Regions from separate parts of the Terrabacter sp. NPDC080008 genome, predicted to be linked through region 2. Evidence: riboswitches for the same ligand, from Rfam matches in the RefSeq annotation. Region 2 holds a riboswitch; each other region holds the start of a gene.

Region 1 (2,193 bases), on a different contig from region 2:
GCGCGGGCGCCCTCGTCGGGGCCGGCTGGCTGCGCATCTGGGTGCCGCGACACGACCCCACCCGGGCACCGGCGCCGGGCGGGCTCTGACCGCTGCCCGACTCTGAGAGGGTATGACCGTGACCGACCTGATCGACACCACCGAGATGTACCTCCGCACCATCTTCGAGCTGGAGGAGGAGGGCATCGTGCCCCTCCGCGCCCGCATCGCCGAGCGTCTCGGCCACTCGGGCCCCACGGTGTCGCAGACGGTGGCGCGCATGGAGCGCGACGGCCTCGTCGCCGTCACGGGCGACCGTCACCTGGAGCTGTCCGAGCGCGGCCGCCTGCTGGCCACCCGCGTCATGCGCAAGCACCGCCTCGCCGAGCGCCTCCTCGTCGACGTCATCGGCCTCGAGTGGGAGTACGCCCACGACGAGGCCTGCCGGTGGGAGCACGTCATGTCCGAGAAGGTCGAGCGCAAGATCCTCGGCCTCATCGGGGAGGGCCTCGAGTCGCCGTACGGCAACCCGATCCCGGGTCTGGCCGAGCTCGGCGTGGAGCAGGAGCAGGACTTCCTCGCCGGGCTGCGCACCTTGGCTGCCGTCGTGGGCGACGACCCGTCCGTCGTGACGATCCGGCGCATCGGCGAGCCGGTGCAGGTCGATCCCGAGGCGCTCGCGCTGCTGACCAGCGCCGGTGTCGTGCCCGGCGCGCGGGTCGAGGTGGTGCGCGAGGGAGGCCGCGTCCTGGCAGTCCGGGAGGGCGGCGAGCCGTCCGCCGGGGTGTCGCTGCCCGACGACGTCGCGGTCCACGTCTTCTGCCAGGCCGCCTGACCTCGTTTACGCGATCCCGGAAAAGTCTTTGACTTCCCGTGTCCTGAACGTGACAACCGATGGGGTGCTTGGGTACGGTTGGCCCCACTTGCTCTCCCCGTCGAGCAGGTGCCCCGGGTCGGACCGCCTAGTCCTGCCATCGACCCGAGGCTCGGCACGAACCGCATGGCAGGAGCGGGGGAACCACTTTCTGCGGACGTCGTGAGACGTCCTCGGGGTGAAGCCCTCCGTGGACCGATATCGGTCCGAGCGAAGGCCGGGCTAGTACCTCCAGCCCGAACCCGACAGCTCACCTCGCCGGCGTCGAGAGGTCAAACGTGGCTCAGAACGTTCCCGGGCGCCACCGCGCCCCCGGTCGCTTCAGCGCGCTCGCGGAGCTGAAGACGATCGCCAAGGAGTCTGCCCAGCCCGCCGTCAAGGGTGCCGCCATCGTGGCCGCCTCCGGTGGACTCGTCGCCTCGTTCGCCGGCACGGCGAACGCCGCCGACGGATCGAGCAGCGTCGTGGCGGCCCCGGCCGCCGTCGGTCCCGCGGCCGGCACCCTCACGGCAGGCAACGCCCTGTCGGCCATCGGCTTCGCCAAGCCCGCGCTCAAGCAGGCCAAGGCCGCGCCGGTCGTCATCGAGGACATCGCGGTGAAGACCCAGCGCGCCGAGCAGAAGGCCGCCGAGGAGGCTGCGACCAAGGCCGCCGCGGACCGCCAGGCCGCCTCGCAGCGGGTGTCGCGCTCCGCCGAGCGGGTTGCCCTGAACCCCGCCCCGGCTGCGGACTCCGCTCCGGCTCCCGCCCCCAGCGCCTCCGGCATCGTCGGCATCGCCCAGTCGCTGTTCGGCATCCCGTACGTCTACGGCGGCACCACCCCGTCCGGCTTCGACTGCTCGGGCTTCACCTCCTACGTCTACCGCCAGGCGGGCATCTCGATCCCGCGCACGGCGTCCGCGCAGCAGGCGGCGGCGACCCGGGTCAGCAGCCCGAGCCCCGGTGACCTGGTCTTCTTCGGCTCGCCGGCCTACCACGTCGGCATCTACGTCAGCCCCGGCCGCATGATCGACGCGCAGCGTCCCGGCACCACGACCGGCAACCACTCGATCTGGACCACGCCGTCCGGCTACGGCCGCTTCTGAGCGCCGCCTCTCGCACACACGCCCTGTGCCCCCACCGCATCGCGGTGGGGGCACAGCGCGTTCCCCGGCTCGTCCCGTGGCCCGTGGTTGACTGACGTGATGACCGTCCAGCCTGCCGCAGAGTCCACGACCCACATCGAGCTCGACCTCTGGAGCGACCTGGTCTGCCCCTACTCGTGGGTGGCCAAACGCCGTCTGCAGGCCGCCATCGCGGCCTTCGAGCGTCCGCACGACGTGACGGTGCGCCTGCGCGCC
Region 2 (2,193 bases):
GCGAGCAGGAGACCTTCCTGCATGTTTGTGCTGGTCAGAGAGCTGGCGAGGGGACTCGAACCCCTAACCCCCTGTTTACAAGACAGGTGCGCTACCGATTGCGCCACGCCAGCACGCCCGCGGCACGAGCCTGCGGACGGGCGAAAGCGTAACGGAGCCCCGCGGCATACGCCCAAACGACGGCCGCCGGCGGGCGCGGGCCGGCCGGGGACAGAAGAACGGCCCCGCGCAACCCAGGGGTTGGTCGCGCGGGGCCGTCCGGCTCAGTTCTACCAGCAGGTCAGGGAAGGCGGAGCACCTGGCCGACGAAGATGAGGTTCGGGTTGGTGACCCGGGCCCCGTTCGCCTTCCACAGCGTCTTCCAGCCACCGCGCACGTGGTAGCGCTCGGCCAGCTGGCCGAGGGTGTCGCCGCTGCGGACGGTGATCTGCCGGCCCGTGGCGGTGTTCCTGGCCGTGTTCGTGACCGTCGGGGCGGCGGCGTACGTCTTCTTCTTGCTGACGGACTTCTTGACGGTCGACTTCTGGACGGTCGACTTCTTGGTGGTCAGCGGCGCACGCTGCGTGGAGCGGGAGACGCTGATGTTGCTCGAGGTCGCACCGCCGTTGGAGCGGCTGAGGCCGGCACGCACCGAGCAGACGGGCCAGGCGCCGGGGCCCTGGCCGGCGAGCACGCGCTGCGCCACGGCGATCTGCGCGTCACGCGAGGCGAAGTCGGCGCGCGAGGCGTAGGCGCCGCCGCCGTAGCCGAGCCACGTGCTCTTGGTGAACTGCAGGCCGCCGTAGAAGCCGTTGCCGGTGTTGATGTGCCAGTTGCCGCCGGACTCGCACGCGGCGACCGCGTCCCAGACCGAGGACGCCTTGGCCGAACCTGCGGTGGCGAGGCCCCCGACGATGGTGGCCGCTCCGGCGATGCCGACGCCCGCAAGGCGCTGCTTCACAGAGATCTTCTTCGCCGCAGCATGCTTGGACAGGTACTGCATGGTTGGGTGTTTCCTTCCTGACGTGCGCCTGCGGGGTTAGCTGTCGGGTTGGGGCGTCAGGTGCCCTGTCGCAGAAGCGACTTCACCCCCAGGCCAGATGCCACCTCGCGCTTCTTCGCGTGAGTGTGCTCTGACCGCACTGGGTCCCCCGTCCTCGCCCGGCCCACGGGTGTGGGCTACATCCCTGGCTGGCGAGGCTCGGCGCGCTCAGGGAACGGATTTTTGGGTGTCCATGTGAAGTTGTGGGGAGCGGCCGGCCCAAGCCGGACGCGACGAAGCGGAACGGGACGACGAGTCGATCCCCCCCTTCCGGCCCAAGAGCCGGGTGCCGCCGAGCACTGACGGTACGTGAGGTTTCAACGCCACACAAGCCGAGTCGAGACAATTTCGTGATCTTTTCGTCGCCCACCGGTCTGGGGTGATGCGGTACGCCCACACGAGGCCCACGGCCCGCTCACGAGCGACACACAGGGGGCGTACGCGTGGAGCGCGCCATCGAAGGGCCCACTCAGCCCGCTCGGGCTCCCGTGCAGGCCGTGCCTGTCCGACCGGTCAGCGCCCGAACGGGCTGGCGCTGAAGGGGGTCCAGGTGAAGCTCATGCCGTGCCGCAGCGCCGTCAGCGCCGCCACCGCGCCGAAGACCACGAGCACACCCGAGACGACCTGTCCCGCGACGCCGCTCGGCACGATCGTCCGCGCCATCGAGCGAGACCCTCGCCGCAGCGACGCCCCACCGGGGCCCCACCAGAGCATCAGCAGGCCGATGGCGCCACCGACGGCCAGCGTTGCGGGAGAGCCGGGCCCGAGGTCACCACCCTGGGCTCCCGCGAGCATCAGCGCTGTTGCGAAGACGCCGGCGAGCGCCACGGCGACCGGCAGCAGCAGTCCCACGACCGTCGCGACCGCACCGACGACGAGGTGCCAGGGGCTCGAGACCACGGCGAACGGCACGTCGCTGCGGCGCCGGCCGAAGTCGTAGCGCCGCAGCACCAGGGCGGTCACCGACCGGTCGGTGGCACGGGCCAGGGCAGACAGCATGGCGATCGAGACGAGCGCCACCCCGGGCCACGCCATCAGCGTGCCCACCCAGGCGACCGCCACGGCAGCGAGCAGCCCGGTGCGAGTGGGCAGCCCGATGCGCGGGTCCCCCTCGCGCTGGACGGGCTCCTGGTCCTCCCAGCCGTCCTCGTCGTCCCACGGACCGTTGGGGC
Region 3 (2,193 bases), 720 kb from region 2:
CCGCTGCGACTCTGCTCGGGCGCGAGGTGGACGGTCCCGTGGGCCGGGTCCTCGCCGGTGAGGAGTGGCTCGAGGTCTGAGCGAGGACGGGCCGCCGCGGGTGTCCGGAATGGACCACTTTCCTTTTGCAGACGCCCGTTTCGCACAATACAGTCGGTTCATCCCCTCCATGACCGGTCCGACACCGAAGTGAGGACCAGGATTGGCCCCCAGGTTTGCGTCAGTCGACGACTACATCGCGTCCTACCCCGAAGACACGCGGACGCAGCTCGCCGGGGTGAGGAAGGCGATCAAGAAGGTGGCCCCGCACGCGGCCGAGAAGATCAGCTACGGCATGGCGACCTTCACCGTCGACGGCAAGCCGCTCGTCTACTACGCCGGCTGGAAGAACCACGTCGGGCTCTACCCCGTGCCCACCGGTAGCCCGGAGTTCGAGGAGGCCATCGCCCCCTACCGCCGGGCCAAGGACACCGTCCGCTTCCCGGTCAGCCGGCCGGTGCCGCTCGAGCTGATCGGCGAGATCACCCGGCTCTGCCTCGCCCGCCGTGCCGCCGTGTCGGAGAGCTCCGACAGCTGACCCGTCGGCCACCCCAAGACGGTGGTGCTCGGTCGCCGAGCAGCCACAGGCGCTACCCCGGGCGGCCACAGCCGGACCACAGGCTTGATGTGATCTGCCTCTCACGATCTGCCCGGTCAGGGCTGATTCCGGCCGGAAATCTGGACATAGGGTGACGCAACGGACGCCATGCCGTTACCTCGGCGTGACTTTTGCTGATCGACTCCTCTACTCTTCGGGAGTCCGTCCATCAGGTCGGGCTCTCGCGTGGTGGACCGCCTAGTCCTGTCACCACCTGGCGAGAAGAACCAAACCCTTGTGACAGGAGCGGAGGAACCACACGTTTCTCCGGGCGTCCGGCGCAACGACTCCGGACGTCCTTGGGGTTAAGCCTCAGCCCCGCCGACGAAGTCTCGTCAGCTGGGTCGGAGGCCGGGCACCTTTCCGCCCGAACCCGACAGCTAACTTCGTAGGCGCGGAGAGGCACAGCCGTGATCAACGACACCACCCGTGGGCGCCACCGCGCGCCCGGACGCCACAACCCCCTGAGCGAGCTCAAGCTCCTCGCTCGCGAGTCGGCCCAGCCGGCCCTGAAGGCAGGCGCCCTCGTGGCCGCCACCGGCGGTCTCGTCGCCGGGTTCGCCAACCCGGCGAGCGCCGACACCCTGTCCGCCGCCAAGTCGGCCGGCGTCAACGCCGCCGCCCCCGAGGCGGCTCCCGCCGCGGTGGGCCCGGCCACGACCGCCGCACCCGCGCCGTCGACGGCCCTGTCCAAGATCGGCTTCGCGCCCGCCACGCAGCAGACCGCTGCCCAGCGCGTGGAGAAGACCAAGCCCGAGGTCATCGAGGACGAGCAGGTCAAGGCCGAGCGTGCCGACGCCGCTGCGAAGGCTGCGGCAGCCAAGGCCGCTGCCGACCGTCAGGCCGCCACGCAGCGCGCCTCGCGCGACCTGACCCGCCGCACCCTGACCAACAGCACCTCGTCCGTCAAGGTGAGCGCCAACGCGTCCGCGCCCAGCGCCTCGTCGGGCATGCGGGCCTCCTCCAACTGGGCCACCGCCGGCCAGTGCACGTGGGGCGCCCTCAACAAGTGGTACCAGTCCGAGGGCTACTACCCCGGTGGCTGGACCGGCAACGCGATGGCCTGGGCCTCCGGCGCACGGTCCGCGGGCTACACCGTGAGCAGCACCCCGCGTACGCGATCGATCATCGTCATGCAGCCCGGTGTCGCCGGCTCCTCGAGCGTCGGCCACGTCGGCTGGGTCACCGCCGTCAACGGCAACAAGGTGACCATCATCGAGATGAACGCCACCGCGGGTCCGTACAACTACGACACCCGCACGGTGACGCTGAGCGGCGGCATGTCGTTCATCTACGCTCCGTGAGCGCAGCAGGTTCCGCGCACTGACGCGACTGTGGGAAGGGGAGGACGCCTCGGGCGTCCTCCCCTTCTGCGTCCCCATCCACGGCCTCACAACGAGCGTTCCCTCCTTGCGTGCCAGCCGAGCGCAGCCTGCGAGGTAGCCCACAACCGGGGGCAATCGGGAATGATCGGTCGGCTCTGCTCCTTGACGCCTAGGTAGTTGAAGGCTCCACCGCCTCCCCCGGCGGTGCCCGCCTCGACAGATCCGACCGTC

Evidence for each region. A riboswitch is a leader RNA that binds a small molecule or an ion and turns the genes downstream of it on or off. The one in region 2 is predicted to bind cyclic di-AMP.
Region 1: it holds a riboswitch for cyclic di-AMP, as region 2 does, so the genes downstream of both, AB0316_RS14585 (C40 family peptidase) here and AB0316_RS05760 (transglycosylase family protein) in region 2, are expected to answer to the same signal.
Region 3: it holds a riboswitch for cyclic di-AMP, as region 2 does, so the genes downstream of both, AB0316_RS02370 (CHAP domain-containing protein) here and AB0316_RS05760 (transglycosylase family protein) in region 2, are expected to answer to the same signal.

Annotation. Positions count from the first base shown of each region.
Region 1 is NZ_JBFBLC010000004.1:447,770-449,962, forward strand. Features, by position in the region: gene AB0316_RS14575 (MFS transporter) at 1-89, shown strand, start outside; gene AB0316_RS14580 (iron dependent repressor, metal binding and dimerization domain protein) at 119-814, shown strand; cyclic di-AMP (ydaO/yuaA leader) riboswitch at 964-1,129, shown strand; gene AB0316_RS14585 (C40 family peptidase) at 1,132-1,938, shown strand; gene AB0316_RS14590 (DsbA family oxidoreductase) at 2,038-2,193, shown strand, end outside.
Region 2 is NZ_JBFBLC010000001.1:1,219,900-1,222,092, reverse strand. Features, by position in the region: tRNA gene AB0316_RS05765 (tRNA-Thr) at 41-113, opposite strand; gene AB0316_RS05760 (transglycosylase family protein) at 281-982, opposite strand; cyclic di-AMP (ydaO/yuaA leader) riboswitch at 991-1,196, opposite strand; gene AB0316_RS05755 (serine/threonine-protein kinase) at 1,535-2,193, opposite strand, start outside.
Region 3 is NZ_JBFBLC010000001.1:502,655-504,847, reverse strand. Features, by position in the region: gene AB0316_RS02380 (alpha/beta hydrolase) at 1-80, shown strand, start outside; gene AB0316_RS02375 (DUF1801 domain-containing protein) at 203-577, shown strand; cyclic di-AMP (ydaO/yuaA leader) riboswitch at 853-1,044, shown strand; gene AB0316_RS02370 (CHAP domain-containing protein) at 1,048-1,941, shown strand.